DNA from 2 places in the Pararhizobium sp. DWP1-1-3 genome. Region 2 is predicted to be linked to the other one. Evidence: riboswitches for the same ligand, from Rfam matches in the RefSeq annotation. Region 2 holds a riboswitch; the other holds the start of a gene.
The links. Region 2 has a riboswitch for cobalamin ahead of ACP7BS_RS06025 (aromatic ring-hydroxylating oxygenase subunit alpha). Riboswitches for the same ligand answer to the same signal wherever they lie in the genome.

Region 1: another riboswitch for cobalamin. It lies ahead of nrdH (glutaredoxin-like protein NrdH); the one in region 2 lies ahead of ACP7BS_RS06025 (aromatic ring-hydroxylating oxygenase subunit alpha).

The regions. Positions count from the first base shown of each region.
Region 1 is NZ_JAFCTR010000008.1:8,771-17,367, reverse strand. Features, by position in the region: gene ACP7BS_RS17080 (substrate-binding domain-containing protein) at 1-1,055, shown strand, start outside; gene ACP7BS_RS17075 (ABC transporter permease) at 1,171-2,148, shown strand; gene ACP7BS_RS17070 (alanine racemase) at 2,163-3,362, shown strand; gene ACP7BS_RS17065 (ATP-binding cassette domain-containing protein) at 3,373-4,110, shown strand; gene ACP7BS_RS17060 (TetR/AcrR family transcriptional regulator) at 4,120-4,776, opposite strand; gene ACP7BS_RS17055 (multidrug effflux MFS transporter) at 5,008-6,207, shown strand; cobalamin riboswitch at 6,428-6,649, shown strand; gene nrdH (glutaredoxin-like protein NrdH) at 6,906-7,127, shown strand; gene nrdI (class Ib ribonucleoside-diphosphate reductase assembly flavoprotein NrdI) at 7,156-7,572, shown strand; gene nrdE (class 1b ribonucleoside-diphosphate reductase subunit alpha) at 7,542-8,597, shown strand, end outside.
Region 2 is NZ_JAFCTR010000002.1:294,254-302,850, forward strand. Features, by position in the region: gene ACP7BS_RS06020 (2Fe-2S iron-sulfur cluster-binding protein) at 155-1,252, opposite strand; gene ACP7BS_RS06025 (aromatic ring-hydroxylating oxygenase subunit alpha) at 1,254-2,504, opposite strand; cobalamin riboswitch at 2,627-2,825, opposite strand; gene ACP7BS_RS06030 (DUF6656 family protein) at 3,179-3,784, shown strand; gene ACP7BS_RS06035 (diguanylate cyclase domain-containing protein) at 3,785-4,846, opposite strand; gene ACP7BS_RS06040 (L-threonylcarbamoyladenylate synthase) at 5,085-6,059, shown strand; gene ACP7BS_RS06045 (FAD-binding oxidoreductase) at 6,064-7,494, shown strand; gene ACP7BS_RS06050 (DUF1217 domain-containing protein) at 7,506-8,597, opposite strand, start outside.

The DNA of each region.
Region 1 (8,597 bases), on a different contig from region 2:
TGTCGATGATCCCGGCCGGGCTGGTTGCCGCGCTTCTATCCACCCACGCGTTTGCCGCCGATGGCGCAACCACCGGCCCGCATGGCGAAAAGCCGACACCGGCCGCAAGCTTCACGCTGACGCCGGATGAAGAGACCAAGATCAAGGACGGCAAGTTCACCGCCGCCCTCGTCTGGCACGAAATGAGCGAATACACCAATGCCGTCAACAGCGGCGCGCAGGACGAATTCAAGCGTCTGGGTGTTGAAGTCGTCGCCCAGACGGACGCCGGCTTCGATGCCGCGCGTCAAAAGGCCGATGTCGAGACCGTGCTTGCCAAGAAGCCGTCGATCATCCTGTCTCTGCCGGTCGATCCGGCAACCGCCGGGCCGATCTACGATCCGGCACTGAAGGCCGGCGTCAAGCTCGCCTTTGTCGATAACTCGCCGCAGGGCTATGTGCAGGGCAAGGACTATGTGACCATCGTCTCGGACGACCTGTTCCAGATGGGTCACAAGGCCGGTGTCGCGATGGCCGAGGCGCTCGGCAAAAAGGGCAAGGTCGGCTATATCTTCCATGATGCCGATTTCTACGTGACCAACCAGCGCGACCAAGCCTTCAAGTCGACGATCGAGCAGGATTATCCCGACATGAAGATCACTGCCGAGGCGGGCATGGCCGATCCGGCCCGTGCGGAAGAGATCGCCCAGGCGATGGTGACCCAGAACCCCGATCTCGACGGCATCTACGTGACCTGGGCGGAGCCTGCGCTGAGCGTGCTGTCCACCCTGCGCTCTGCCGGAAACACCCACACCAAGATCGTCACGCTCGATCTCAACGAGCCGGCAGCGCTCGACATGGTCAAGGGCGGCGCAGTTGCAGCGCTGGTGGCCGACGAAGCCTACAATATCGGCGTGACTGCTGCGCGTGCTGCGGCCGGATCGCTGGTCGGCAAGCAGGCTGCGCCGTTCCTGGTGGTGGATTCGCTTGCGGTCACCAAGGACACGGTCAAGGACGGCTGGAGGAAGTCGCTCAACAAGGATGTTCCGGCCACCATTGCCGACGCCATCAAGTAACTATCCGCGCTCCGGCGCAGATTGAAATCGTCGCAGCGGCTTCACATGAAGCGTGCCGCTGCCCTGCGGGAGCCACGGGTTCCCGCCCATACCCCCGCTCTTCGGAGGAACCGCTATGTCCAGCGCCCCAAGCAATGCCGCCAAACCGGCGATGAGCATGATCAGCCGCATCAATATCCAGCAATATGTCGTCTATGTCGGCTTTCTGGCGATCTTCCTGTTCTTCGCCATCGTGCTGAAGGACAGCGGGTTCCTGACGGTGCGCAACCTCTCCAACATCGTGCTGCAGACGGCGCCGATCACGATCATGGCGATCGGCATGGTCTTCGTGCTGTCGGCTGGCGAGATCGACCTTTCGATCGGTTCGACCGTCGCGGTCGCAGCGCTCTCTGCCGCCGTTACGATGAACGCCTATGGCATGATCGCCGGCATCGCTGCCGGGGTCGGGGCAGGGGTTGCCATTGGGCTGGTCAACGGCCTTTTGGTCGCCTATGTCCGGTTGCCATCGTTTCTGGTGACGCTGGCAACGCTTGGGCTGTTTGCCGGCGTTGCCCGGTCGCTCACCAACCTGCGCTCCATTCCCGTCACCGATAGCATGTTCACCGGCTTCTTCGGCTCCGGTACGCTGCTCGGCATTCCCTCGCTGATCTGGTGGACGGTCATTGCCATCGCCGCCGGGCATCTGATCTTCCGTGAGACCCGGTTCGGCGCTCATGTACTGGCGACCGGCGACAACGCCCGTGCTGCCAGCGTCTCCGGCATTCCCGTGCCGCGCATCCGGCTTGCCGTGCTGGTGATCAGCGGCGCGCTCGCCGGTCTTGCCGGTCTGCTCTATGCCGGCCGTCTTCAGGCGGCAAAGTATACGCTGGGCGAAACCGACCTGATGACGGTGATTGCCGCGGTCATCGTCGGCGGCACGCTCCTGAACGGTGGCAAAGGCTCGATCGTCGGCGCGCTCGTCGGCTCGCTGATGATGGGCATGCTCAACAACGGCCTGATCCTGATGGGGCTTTCCGTGTCCGACCAGATGATCGTCCGTGGTCTTATCATTCTCGCCGCAGTCGCCGTATCGCTGCGCGAAAAGCTGCGCTGAAGAAAGGATACCCCATGTTTCTCGACGTTCTGCGCCGCCGCAACCCGAAACTCCTTGAAGCCGCGATCGCGCTGCACCGGCAGGGCAAGATCCCGGCCAATGCCTATGTGCTGGATCTCGATGCCGTCGAAGCCAATGCCGGTGTGCTGAAGACAGAGGCCGACCGGCTCGGCCTTAAGATATTTGCCATGACCAAGCAGGTCGGCCGCGCCAGTTCATTCTGCGCGGCCGTGCAGCGGGGCGGCATCGACCGGTCCGTTGCGGTCGACATGGCCTGCGCCCGCGCCACCCACCGGGCAGGCCTCCGCGTCGGCCATCTCGGTCATCTGCAGCAGGTTGCCCGCCATGAAGCCAAAGCCGCTGCCGCTGCCTTCCGCCCGGACTACTGGACCGTCTTCAACGATGAAAAGGCGAATGAAGCCGCTGAAGGCGCCAGGGCGGCGGGTTATGTGCAGGACCTGCTTGCCCGCATCAAGGCCGAAGGGGATACTTTCTATCGCGGCCATGAAGGCGGCTTCGATGCGGCCGATGTCGCTGATGTGGCCGATGCTTTCGACGCGCTGGATGGCGGACGGTTTGCCGGGATCACCACGTTTCCGGCGCTGCTGTTCGACCACAAGAGCCGCAAGGTTTTGCCGACGCACAATCTGGCAACGCTGACCAAGGCTGCCGAGGCGCTGGCGAAGGCCGGGCGCACCGGCATTGAGGTCAACGCGCCGGGCACCACATCCTCGGTTCTCTTGCAGGGCTTGGCCGATGCCGGGGCGACGCAATGCGAGCCCGGCAACGGCCTGCACGGCACGACGGCGCTGCATGTCGTGGAAGACCTGCCCGAGCTTCCAGCCGTCTGCTACCTCACCGAGGTCTCTCATCTGTCCGCCGGCAAGGCGTATTGCTTCGGCGGCGGCTTCTACATCGACCCGATCTTTCCGGACTATGACGTCAAGGCGATCGTCTCTGACGAGCCGACGGTCGCGGCATCGTCGCTGCGCAGTGTCGAAGTGCCGCCACCATCGGCCATCGACTATTACGCGATGATCGATGCTGGTGGACCGAAGGCGCCGAAGCCCGGCGACACCGCCGTCTTCGGGTTCCGCGGGCAGGCCTTTGTCACCCGCGCCTATGTCGTCGGCGTGTCTGGAATATCCAAGGGTTTGCCGAAGGTCGAAAGCATCGAGAACGGTTTCGGCGAACCTCAATCCTGGCCGGTATAGGAGAATGACCATGAACACTCAGGCCCCTGTGCTGCAGCTCAAGGACATCCGCAAGAATTTCGACGCCGTTGTCGCCATCGAGAATTTTTCGCTCGATATCTATCCCGGCGAAATCGTTGCCCTCGTCGGCGATAACGGTGCCGGCAAATCGACGCTGATCAAGATTGTTTCCGGCGTCTATGGCCCGTCCTCCGGCACGATCACCATCGAGGGCGAGACGGTCGCGATGTCCAGCGCCACCATGGCCCGCTCGCACGGCATCGAGGTGGTCTATCAGGATCTGGCGCTGGCCGACCAGCAGACGGTCTATATGAACATGTTCCTCGGACGCGAACTCACCAACGGCATCGGCCTGCTCGATCGCAAGACGATGATTTCGGAAACGGAAAAGCTGGTGAAGGAACTCGACGTGCGCATCCCCTCGGCGCACGCGACGATCCGCGATCTGTCCGGCGGCCAGCGTCAGGGCGTTGCGATTGCGCGGGCCACCCGCTGGGCAAAGAAGCTGATCCTGCTCGACGAACCCACGGCGGCGCTCGGGGTCGCGGAAACCGCGAAGGTCGAGGAAATCGTGCAATCGCTGAAGTCGCGCAATATCGGCGTGCTGATCATCAGCCACAGCCTCGATCAGGTGTTCAAGCTGTCGGACCGGATCTGCGTTCTGAGGCGTGGCAAACAGATCGGCATCCGCAGGACTGCGGAGACCAACAAGAACGAGATCGTCTCGATGATCACCGGTGTCAGCTGACGCCGGGACTTACGCCGTCTTGACAGCCAGCGTGTTTGCCTGCGCTGGCCCATAGGCCCGCATGAATGTCCGCACGGCATTGCGGGCCGCAATGTCCAGTTCTGCTTCCGTCGGCGTGACGCCAAACAGCGTGCTCATCTGCAGGTCGGCATTGACCAGTGCCAGAAATTGACGCGCCGCAACGTCGAAATCGTCTGCCTGCAAAAGGCCCTTGTGGGCGAGCCGGGCAAAAAGTGCGGCCAGTGCCGTGCCGATCTTGCCAGGGCCATGCTGGCGCCAGCTTTCGAACAGGTGCGGATAACGCTCGCCTTCGGACTGGACCAGCTTGCGCAGGAATTTTCCATCCTGGTTGCAGATGCAATTGTGGCTGAGGCGCACGGCAAAGGCGACGAGATCGTCTTCGAGATTGTCCGGCTTCTCGGGAAAGGTTGAGAGAGTGGTGAACAGCATGGCGTTTGCCCGGTCCATCACGTCCTCGACCACGGCGGTGAACAGGTTCTCTTTTTCGCGATAGTGGTTGTAGACGGTCTGACGCGAGACGCAGGCTTCGGCGGCGATCTCGTCGATGCTGGCGCCGGTAAAGCCTTGACGGCAAAAGACTTGGGCGGCGGCTTCCAGAATGGACTTGCGCTTGGCACATTGCCCGCGCTGGCTATGCACGGACATTTTCGGCACTGTGTCATGATTGGTTTTCATCGGCCGAAGATAATGCCTCTTGACGTTTTAGACAATGGTGTCTAATTTTACAGCTCTGTCCAATAATATTGACACGGCTTGCCAAGCAGGCGTCCTCCCAAGCACCGCGCGCCCTTGGCAACGATCACGGTGAACTCCTGAGAGCAACGCGGCGCCAGACCGACCCGGTTTTGTGCGGCCGTTTTCTGAAAGATGCCCCCCATGACGTCCTCCTTCTTCCGGACTGCCCTCATCCTCGGCCTGTTGTCGGCCATCGGCCCGTTTGCCATAGACATGTACCTGCCGGCGCTGCCCTCGATCGGGCAGGACCTTGGCGCCGAGAACCATATCGTGCAGCTGAGCCTGCTCGCCTTCTTCGTCTCCTTTGCGGTGGCGCAGCTGGTCTACGGTCCCCTGTCCGATATGTGGGGCCGCAAGGCGCCGCTCTATATCGGTATCGGCATCTTTGCGCTCGCCAGCATCGGCTGCGCATTGGCAAGCGATATCGAAACGCTGATCGCCTTCCGCTTCCTGCAGGGGATCGGCGGAGCTGCCGGCATGGTCATCCCGCGCGCCATCGTTCGCGACATGCATACCGGCGTGCAGGCCGCCCGGCTGATGTCGCTGTTGATGCTGGTGTTCAGCATCTCGCCGATCCTGGCGCCGCTGACCGGCAGTGCCGTCATCGAGTTCTACGGCTGGCGCGGCGTGTTCTGGGCGGTGATGATCGCCGCCTTCATCGGCCTCATCCTGCTGGCGACGCAATTGCAGGAAACCCGCCTGAGGGAGCACCGTGCCGGGAGTGGCCTGCGCAGCGCCATGGCTGCCTACGGCCTGCTGCTCAGGGACAAGAATTTTCTGACGCTGACCTTCATCGGCGGCCTCGGCATTTCCAGCTTCCTCGTCTATCTCGCCAACTCGCCCTTCGTGCTGATCGACTATTACGGCCTGTCGCCGACGCAATACAGCTTTGCCTTCTCGATCAATGCCGTGTCGTTCTTCGCGGTATCGCAGGCGACCGGCTGGTTCGGCGAACGGTTTGGGCTCGTCCGGGTCATGCGCATCGCCGTTGCAGCCTTCGCGCTGACCATGGCGGCGATGGCCATCGTCATGAGCCTCGGCTTCAACCAGCTGCCGGTGATGGCCGCGTTCCTGTTCGTCGGTTACGGCTTTCTCGGTCTGGTCATTCCGACCAGTGCGGTATTGGCGCTGGAAGACCACGGCGAAATCGCCGGCACGGCATCGTCGCTGATGGGAACGCTGCATTTCGTCACCGCCGCCGTCGCCATGGTGATCGCCTCGGTGTTCTTCGACGGCACGGCCGTTCCGATGGCCACGGGCATCGCGCTCTGCGCCGTCGGCGCGCTGCTGCTCACCCAGGCCACCATCGGCCGCCGCCGTGCAGCTGCCGCTGCCGAGTGATAGGTGGTTCGTCGTCCCGGCCGGTCCAGACGGGCGCCCGGCGGCCCACGCGCGTGGCTCATTACTGATACCGGGGCCACTGTCCCGGGCGGCTGCCCCACTATCCACAGCCGATTGCCGTGGCGGGCATTAACTCCCCATTATCCACAAAGCTGCAAAAAATATGCACCGCAAGGCATGTTTCCGATGTCTACACATTGACGTTATTTTCCTGTCGTATACTATATCTAGTGTTAAAGGTTCCTCCAAATCGCAAGGTAGGGAGGCTAAGAGGGAATGCGGTGCGCTTGGCCATAAAGGCAGGCAAAACCGGAGCTGCCCCCGCAACTGTAAGCGGCGAGCGTCTGTTTCATTTCAGGTCACTGAAGCATCAGGCTTCGGGAAGACGGAATGGACGCCACGACCCGCAAGCCAGGAGACCTGCATTGAACAAAACGTCCACGGGCGGGGTGCCCGGAAGGTCGCGTGATGTGCAGCGGAATGATTCCGCTTTGGATTGCGTTCTTCCGATGCCCGCCAAAAAGGCTTCGGGGTGAAGGCATGTCAGTCAATCGAATTCGCAGACCAAGATATGCGGGATCGGCGGCGCAGGCCTAACCTCCCGCAAGTATCGCAATACAAGACCCCACGATCGGATCCGCGTGCAGCGGCTCGGAGCCTTTCGTGTGCCAGCAATATCACAGACCACGAGGACCATCATGAACATTACCGTCTACAGCAAGCCTTTCTGCGTCCAGTGCACCGCGACCTATCGCGCGCTCGATCGCGAAGGCATCGACTATCAGGTCGTCGACATTTCCAAGGACGAGGACGCCTTCGCGAAGGTGATCGGCCTCGGATACCAGCAGGTTCCGGTGGTGATTGCGGGCCAGGACCATTGGGCTGGATTCCGTCCGGACAAGATCAACGCGCTGTCCTGAGCGCGGCCTGAGTGCGGGTGGACAAGCGATGGGCCTGATCGTCTACTATTCCAGCCTGTCGGAAAATACCCATCGCTTCGTCGCCAAGCTCGGTTTGAAATCGGCCCGTATTCCCGTCAGCAGTGGCGCGGAAACGCCCGATGTGCGCGAACCCTTCGTCCTCATCCTGCCGACCTATTGCGGCGATGACGGCAAGGGGGCTGTTCCCAAGCAGGTGATCCGCTTTCTCAACAACGCGGACAACCGATCCCTCATCCGGGGCGTGATCGCCGCCGGCAACAGCAATTTCGGCGAGACGTTCGGTCTCGCGGGCAATGTCATCTCGGATAAATGCCGGGTGCCGTACCTCTACAGGTTCGAGCTTCTGGGCACGGACGAGGACGTCGCCAATGTCATCAATGGATTGGAACGATTTTGGACGTCTCAACGCTCGAACGCCCTTTGAAGGTCACTGAACAGGCGATTGACTATCACGCGCTGAACGCGATGCTGAACCTCTATGACGACGAGGGCAGGATCCAGCTGGACAAGGACAGGCTGGCGGCGAAGCAGTATTTCCTCCAGCACGTCAACCAGAACACCGTGTTCTTCCATAATCTGCGGGAGAAGCTCGATTATCTGGTGACCGAGGGCTATTACGAGCGCGAGGTTCTCGACCAGTATTCGTTCAACTTCGTGCGCGACCTCTACGATCACGCCTATGCCAAGAAATTCCGTTTCCCGACCTTCCTCGGCGCCTTCAAGTATTACACCAGCTACACGCTGAAGACCTTCGACGGAAAACGCTATCTCGAGCGCTACGAAGACCGCATCTGCATGGTGGCGCTGGCGCTGGCGCAGGGCAACGAGGCGACGGCCCGCGACATGGTCGACGAGATCATTTCCGGCCGCTTCCAGCCTGCAACGCCAACCTTCCTCAATGCCGGCAAGAAGCAGCGCGGCGAGCTCGTTTCCTGCTTTCTGCTGCGCGTCGAAGACAATATGGAATCGATCGCGCGCGGCATCAATTCAGCGCTGCAACTGTCCAAGCGCGGCGGCGGCGTTGCCCTGTCGCTGACCAATATCCGCGAGGCCGGTGCGCCGATCAAGCAGATCGAAAACCAGTCGTCCGGTATCATTCCGGTGATGAAGCTGCTGGAAGACAGTTTTTCCTATGCCAACCAGCTTGGCGCCCGCCAGGGGGCAGGGGCCGTCTATCTCAACGCCCATCACCCCGATATCATGCGCTTTCTCGATACCAAGCGCGAAAATGCCGACGAGAAGATCCGCATCAAGACGCTGTCGCTCGGCGTCGTCGTGCCCGATATCACCTTCGAGCTGGCGAAGAACAACGAGGACATGTATCTGTTTTCACCCTACGACGTGGAGCGCGTCTACGGTGTGCCGTTCACCGAAATCTCGGTCACGGAAAAGTACCGCGAGATGGCGGACGATGCCCGCATTTCCAAGAAGAAGATCAAGGCGCGCGAA
Region 2 (8,597 bases):
CCCTTGAGGCTAGGCCCCGCAACTTACGCGAAGCTTGCCACCGCGAAACACCCTATGATGGTTTTTCAAGGCTGCCGCCTGCAGGCGGCGAGGCCGGGCAGGTTCTCACAGTAAACGACATATTTTCTCGCTAGGTTGTCCCGCACAACGGGCGTTATGCCTCGATCTGTACGTCGCCGATCGGCCGTGAACAGCATGCCAAAATGTAGCCTTCGTCGATTTCGTCGTCCAGAATACCGCCATTGTGGTTCATCTCGACTTCTCCGGAAATCTTCATCACCCGGCAGGTCCCGCACAAACCACCCTCGCAGGCAGCACCGATGCGCACGCCGGCCAAGCGCGCCGTCTGCAGGATGGTCTGGCCGGGCTGACACTTGGCGTCCTTGCCGGCCATGGTAAAAGTGACGGTGGAGACGGCTGCCGCATCCGCTTCGCCTGCCCCGGCGCGAATGGCAAGCTCTGCCGGATCCGGCGCATTGGCCGGCTGAAAGCTCTCCTCGTGGTAGCGGTTCATGTCGAAGCCGACGCTTTCCAGCATCGATTTGACGCCGCGCATGAACGGCTCCGGGCCGCAGCAAAACACGGTGCGTTCGCGGAAATCCGGTGCCAGCAAGGCGAGTTTGGAGGTCTCGATACGGCCACGCAGCCCGTGCCAGCTGTGGCGCGGCGCATGGGTCTCGACGATGAAGCCGAGATTGAGGTTCGGCATATTGCGGGAAATGTTCTCCAGCTCGTCACGGAACAAGAGATCATCCGGCTGGCGGGCGCAGGACAGAAAAGAGACGTCCGTCTGCGGGGCGCAATCGGCCATCCAGCGGGTCATCGACATCATCGGCGTGATGCCGGACCCGGCCGAGATGAACAGGTATTTTTCGCCGGGATGACGCACGAAGGAGAAGTCGCCGAGCGGTCCGAAGGCCTTCAGCTTCATGCCCGGCTTGAGGGTTTCGAACATCCAGCGCGTGCCGATGCTCGACGCCTGCGCCTTGACGGTGACGGCGACCGAAAACGGCCGCGACGGCGTCGAGGACAGGGTGTAGGTGCGCATCACCGGATCGTCCGCCTTAACCGGCAGCTCGAGCGTGACGAACTGGCCCGGCAGATAGCGGAACCAGCTGTCCTTGTCGGCCTTGAAGCCGAACGTCATCACGTCCGGCCCTTCGGCGGTGACGGAGATGCATTCCAGGAGCTGCTGCCGGTCGTTGAACGGCTGCAACTCGTCAAAGTGCCGGAAGGATGAGGCAATCGTCATGTCAGGCGACCCGAACCAGAGGGGTGGAGATGGAGCTGCCCTGCAGGCGGTCCGCCAGGAAGTTGGTGTACCATTCGACGAACTGCATCACGCCGCCTTCATGCTCCGGCGAATAGGGACCGGGCTGATAGGCGGGCGAGCGGATGCCGAAGGCGTTTTCCTCGACGATCTGGCGGTCCTGGTCGTTGGTCTCGGTCCAGACATGCGTCAGCTCGTCGATGCTGTAATCGACGCCCTCGACGGCATCCTTGTGCACCAGCCATTTGGTGGTGACCTGGGTGAGTTCGGGCCCAAGCGGCAGGACGCGAAAGGTGATGGCGTGATCGGCCAGCACATGGTTCCAGGTGCTCGGATAGTGGAACAGCAACAGCGTGCCGATATGGTTCTGGCTGACATCATCGGACAGCTGGCGCTTGACGGCGCGCTTGCCGGACATGGTGTAGCTTTCAGCGCCCTCGATCAGCGGCATGCGGGCGACGCGGAACTGGCCCTTGTGATCGATCTTGAACTCGCTCGGCAGGCCGGAGGCTTCGCAATGTGCCCAATGGGCGGCGATGACCGGATCGTCCTTGGCGCCCTGCACGCCGGTTGCCGTCGGGGCTTCCGGATAGGTGCGGCAAAGCTCCGGGTGGTTGGCGGCGCAGTGATAGCATTCCCGGTTGTTTTCCCAGACGAGCTTCCAGTTGCCCTTCTCGATGATCGTGCTTTCAAACGCGACCTTGGTGTCTTTCAGATTGTGCGGTGTCACATAGGACGAGACCATGTCGCGCACCGGCTGGAAATCCATCGCCTCTTCGGCCAAGCAAATGAAGATATAGCCGCCGATGGTTTCGCAATGGATCGGTTTCAGGCCATGCTGGTTCTTGTCGAAATCCTCGCCCATCTGGCGGGCGAACAAAAGCTTGCCATCCAGCTCGTAAGTCCACTGGTGATAGGGACAGACAAGCTTGGCGGACGAGCCCTTGGCACCGGCGCAGACGCGCGAGCCGCGATGGCGGCAGGAATTGTGCAGCGCCCGCACGGTGCCTGTGCGATCGCGGACGATGACGACCGGATACTCGCCGACCTGCACGGTGAAATAATTGCCGGATTTCGGGATTTCGCAGTCATGACCGATGAACAGCCAGTCCTTGTACCAGATTTCCTCCATATCGAGCCGGTAGAGATCGGGATCGGTGTAGAAGGCCTGCTCAAGACTGTGCGTGCCGCGCCGGTTCTTCAATGTGCGGAGGACTTCGCTGCGGAGATCCATGGTCATTTCCTTGTGCTCGCCAACTTTTTGAACGTTGCAGCAGACAGGAAAGGAACCGCCGGCGCGCCGGGAGAGCGCGTGGCTACAGTGGTTCTCCTTCCGGCTGCCCGCCGCAACCCAGATATCAATTTCATCACAAGGCTGGTTTCCGGGCTCTGGAGCTGTCCTTGCGGACGATCCCGGCGCCTTCCCGGATTTCTCCAGTGGCCTTTTGCCGAGGTTTCGCTCCACCACCGTTGCGGGGGCAGCGCCGGATTTCGACCGGCTTCCCAATTCTCCGCCCTTCCCTATAAAGACGGCACCTTGAGTGTCTTCATCTAATCCGCACGCCCGGAAAAACAGCCGCCAGTTTACGACATCCGATTCCAGAAAGACGACACGGAAGAGATTGCATGCAGCCACGGCCCATGTGGCTATTTTATAAGCATAAACAACGTGATCTGCTGAATTTTCAGCAAAAGGCCGGTTTTCCGCGCAACGCTTCGGCAATCGGCTGCGAAGCGGCCTCTTTGCGACATCGCGCGGCACCAGTGCTGGCGCCGCCATGTGCATACTGCGCGGCAAAAGGTTGATGCCTGGAAAGACTGCATTAACCATAACACGTTAGCTTCATCTCGTGAGCGATTACGCCCCGGAGTGCTTTGTCTGCATTCCGCGCATTCTGGTACAGGCCGATGTCAAACTTGAGATATTTCGATGCCGCCGCAGTCAAGAAGCCGGCTCCATCGCCGAAGGCGGCGATCTATACCGAATTCCTGCGCACAGGGCGGATCAACCGGCACCAGCAGGAATGGAGTGCCACAGAAAAACGCTATCTGACCCATCAGGAAGTCGCCACCCGCACCGGCAAGAAGCTCGAAGCGGCCGGTACCGCGACGCATGAGCGGATCAACGGCTTCCACCGGTCGATCCGGTTTCCCAGACTGCTTTTCCACCGCACGCTCGCCGATAGCCCGCATCTCGGTTACTGCCATGTGACGGCCGCACGGACGAAATTTGCCAAGTTCGAGGACGTCCGCTGGTCGTTCTACATTGCCAATTTCTTTTCCGATATCGGCGACGACCAGCATTTTTTCGAAAAGATCAAGCTCGGCTATGCACGGATGTATTTCGCTGTGGCAACCGAGATGGACGCCGAGGCCGGCAAGCTGACGGTCAATCGCGCGGTGCATGACAACGGGCTGTTGTTTCGCACCCGCGACCCCAAGGAAGCCCTGAAGAACGTGCTTCTGCTTGGCGCCCGCAACGAACAGCTTCGCAAGATCATCGGCAGCCTCTGATCACTGCTTGTAGATCAGCCAATCGCGCCCGGGCGGCTGCTCGCCTTCGGCGCCATGAACGATGGTCTGGTCGCCGCCCTTGCCCTGCGCCCTGGCAAGCGCCTTTTCCGCCGTACCGACAAGATCGAAGGCGTTGCTGGCATCATCCGACATGCAGATGCCCACCGAAAGCGTCACGCAGCCGAGATCGCGCCCGGTTTTCGGATGTGTGAAATGCGTGCCGCGCAAGGCCGAGCGCAACAGCGCCACAAGCCGCACCACCTCCCGCTCCTCGCCCGCATTGACCAGAAAACCGAAACGGGTGCCGTCGAAACGGGCGACGAGTTCGCTTGACGGAAACGCCTGCTGGATGATGCCGCCGATATGCCGGGCCAGCGGCTCGGCCAATGCCGCCGCCTGCTCTCCCGATAGGCGGCGGCTGGTATCGGGTTCGGCGATGGCGATGCCGCAGGCAAGCGGCAGATCCGGATCGGCATAGACCTTGGCCAGCGCCTTGTTGAAGGCGCGGCGATTGGCAAGCCCGGTGACTGCATCCGAAAATTTCCGCGCTTCGAAGTCGGCAAGATCCTTCTGGACGCCGGCAATGACGGTCGATTGCGCCGTGACGCTCTGCTCCATTTCGGCATTGTGCGACACCTGCCGCTCGGTGGCCCGCTTCAGCGCCTGGATGGAATTGGCAAGCGCCGCCTGGCTCGCGTCACCGGACACCACCAGCGCCTTTGTCGCCTCGCTGATCAGCTTGCCATAATCATCAAGCTGGTCTTTTTCGCGCGACAGGAGGTTCATGAAATTGCTCATCTCGTCGCGCACGATCGTCGTCGATCGCGCCAGCACGCTCGCCTCGTGGTGATGCGGCAGATATTTGCGGCCCAGTTCATCGAGCGCCGTTTGCGACTTGTACTTGCCGAGCGCGATGAACTCGCGAACCAGGTCCGGATTGGCCCCGCCATAAGCCTCGTAGACGAGTTCGTAATTCCTTGGGATGGCATCGATGCCCATCTGATGCATGGCGGTGGCGATGCGCAGCGCAAGGTCGTTCGGCATGGATTTCTTGTTGGCCATAAGGGCTCCGGCTGAGTGCAGAATCCGACAGCTAGCATGGGCAACTTTCCCCGCTGCTAACCGGACCTGTCGCATTTTAAGAAACCCGAATTCCGGCTGTCGCGAAAAGGCACAATCGGCGCCAGCCTTCACATCGCCAGCGAATGCGCTTGGCAACGTCCAGCTTCGCCCTGTAAAGGAAACGCCGGAGCGCCTGCCTGGGTTTTTAAGGACTGGCGCATTGACGTTTGGAAGTTTGATGGCGCTGATCATAGACACACGGACCGAGCCGGACCGCGCCTTGGCGGCCGCCTGCGAAACGCTTGGCGAAGGCCTGCCTGTGGCGATTCCGACAGAGACGGTCTACGGGCTGGCGGCCGACGCCACCAATCCGGACGCGATCAGCCGAATCTATGAAATGAAAGGCCGTCCGCGCTTCAATCCGCTGATCTGCCATGTCGCCGATTTTGCCATGGCGGAAGCCCATGTCGCCTTCGATCCCCTATCGCGGAAGCTGGCCGAAGCCTTCTGGCCGGGACCGCTGACGCTGATCCTGCCGATCAAGCCGGACAGCAGCGTCCATCCGCTCGCCTCCGCCGGCCTCGATACGCTGGGCATCCGCATGCCGGACGGTTTTTCACGGGAGGTCATCAAGCGCTTTGGCAGCCCCCTGGCAGCGCCCAGCGCCAATACTTCCGGCAAGATCAGTCCGACCAGCGCCGCCCATGTCGAAGCCGATCTCGGCGACAAACTGGCACTGATCCTTGATGCCGGCGCTGCGGAAATCGGCCTGGAATCGACCATCGTCAAGGTCGAGGGCGATGAAATCCGGCTGCTGCGTCCAGGCGGTCTGGACGTCGCCGATATCGAGGCGCTGGCCGGCAGGAGGGTCGCGAGACCGGACACAGCCGGAGCTGCAATCGAAGCGCCGGGCATGCTGGCTTCCCATTATGCGCCGGGCGCTGCCGTGCGGCTGAACGCAACGGATGTGAAAGCCGGGGAAGCGCTGATACGGTTCGGCGGCAAGCCCTTGCCGGGCGAGGAAAACGCCGTCGTCGTTTTGGATCTCAGCCCGTCCGAAAACCTGCGCGAAGCCGCTGCCAATCTGTTTGCCTTCATGAAACGGGCCGATGCCTCCGGCGCCCAAACCATTGCCTTCGGCGTCATCCCCAATGAGGGGCTTGGCGAGGCAATCCTCGACCGGATCGAACGGGCTGCTGCCCCACGGGAATGACCCTATGACCAACGCCCTGCCCTCTGCCGATCTCATTGCCCGCTTCGCTGCCATTGTCGGCAACGGGAATGCACTGACGGATCAGGCCGACATCGCGCCTTATCTCATTGAATCCCGCGGCCTCTACAAGGGCAATGCGCCGCTGGTGCTGAGGCCCGGCAGCGTTCAGGAAATCTCGCAGATCCTCAAGCTTGCCAGCGAAACCGGCGTCGCGATCGTGCCGCAGGGTGGCAATACCGGCCATGTGGCGGGACAGATCCCGCGCACCGGGGCCGCCGATATCGTCCTGTCGTTGCAGCGGCTGAACCGCATCCGCGATATCGATCCGGTCGGCAATGTCATCGTCGCCGATGCCGGCTGCATTCTCGCCGATATCCAGAAGGCGGCGGAAGCGCATGACCGGCTGTTTCCGTTGTCGCTCGGCTCGGAAGGATCCTGCCGGATCGGCGGCAATCTCTCCACCAATGCCGGTGGGACTGCGGTTCTGGCTTATGGCAACATGCGGCAACTCTGCCTCGGCCTCGAAGTCGTTCTGCCGACCGGCGAGGTCTGGGACGGGCTGCGGCGGCTGAAGAAGGACAATACCGGCTACGACCTGCGCGACCTGTTCATCGGCGCCGAAGGCACGCTCGGGATCATCACCGGCGCGGTGCTGAAACTGTTTCCGCGGCCGCGCGGCCATCAGGTCGCTTTTGCCGGCCTGAAGAGCGTCGATGATGCGCTCAGCCTGTTCGACAAGGCCTCCAGCCTCTGCGGCACGGCCCTGACCGGTTTCGAACTGATGCCGCGCCTCGGCGTCGAATTCACCGCAAAACACATTCCCGGCGTGCGCGATCCGATGGACACCGTGCATGCCTGGTACGCGCTGATCGACATCTCGACCTCGGATTCGGCCGAAAGTGCGGAACGGATGATGTCAGCGCTGCTCGAAACCGAAATCTCCAGCGGCCTCGTCGAGAATGCCGTCGTTGCCGCGAGCGAGGCGCAGCGCAAGAGCCTCTGGCACATGCGCGAAAGCATGTCGCCGGCGCAAAAGCCCGAAGGTGGATCGATCAAGCACGACGTATCCGTGCCGGTCTCCAACATTCCGGCGTTCATGGCGGAGGCCGACGCTGCGGTAATGAAAGCCATTCCAGGCGCCCGCATCTGCTCGTTCGGGCACATGGGCGACGGCAATATTCACTACAATATTTCGCAGCCGGTCGGTGCCGACAAGGATCAGTTCATAGGCCGCTGGCGCGAGATGAACGCCATCGTCCATGGCATCGTCCTGAAATACAACGGTTCGATCTCCGCCGAGCATGGCATCGGCCAGCTGAAGCGCGACGAACTTGCCGAAGTCCGCGCGCCGATCGAGATCGACCTGATGCAGCGCATCAAGCATGCCTTCGACCCGGCCGGGATCATGAACCCCGGCAAGGTCCTCAAGGCCTGACGAGCAGAAGGTCAGTAGCCACCCATGCGCAATTGCGACAGGCTGAACAACGTGTCGGCACTGATGCCGCCGCCGCCGCCCGACAGGATCAATTGGGCGCCGGACACATCGACATTGTTCTCGACATCGTAGAGTGCGGTGAAGCGACGCAGCAGCTTTTCCAGTTTTTCCGGATCCTGCAGATCCTTCACATCGAGCACGCGGTTGATATAGGCATATTGGATATCGACATCGGCGCTCGACATCCCGTCGGGGATGCTGAACGCCGTCCGGATGACTTGCATCAGCGCGCCGTCGGCCAGGAGATCATAGGCGGTGTTGACGCCTGTCGCCTGACGCCGGAAATAGAGCGCAAGCCGCACGCCGGCATTGTCCTCGCCCTTTTGCTGCTCAAGCGTCTGGTTGAGGTAGAGATCCTCGGTCTCCAGCAGCCCGCGCTTGGTCTGTATGCCGATTTCCGGCCGGGCCAGATTGCCCTTGCTGTCGAAATTGTAGGAGGCGACCAGCTCCTTGTAGATCGTCGTGTTCGGCTCCGTGTTGATGAAGCTGTCCGGATCGTTGACATCGGATTCGAACATTTTGCGGAGGTAGTCCGTCGTCACCGTTTCCGGGTCCAGCTTCGCGGCGACTAGCACGAAATCGACCAGGCGCCGGTTGGACAGGAGATCGTCGAGCGATTTGATCTTTTCGACTTCGGCGCTGTAATATTTCGCTTCGGCGGTCGCCTTGGTTTTGTCATCGTCCGTGGCAAAGCGGCTCTTTTCGATGACATAGGATTTGGCGGTGTTGAGAATTTCGGATTCGGCCTGCGCCAGCATCGGAATGCCGGCCGACCCGTCCGCATTGAAATTGAACGCCTTCGCCAGCTGAAGATAGCGGTCGTCCTTCAGCGTATAGACATAGCTCTTCGGATCGGTGAGATCGCTGGTCAGCACCTTCTTCATCTTGCGCACCGTGTCGCCCTCGTTTTCGAGGCCGACGGCGGTCAGTGCCAGTTTCATGATCTTGGCATCGGAGAGCAGGTCGTCGACATTGGAGACGACCTTCATCAGGTTCTTGAAGGAATTGATCAGGGTCTGGTCGGCGGCTTCGTCGGCGTCGTT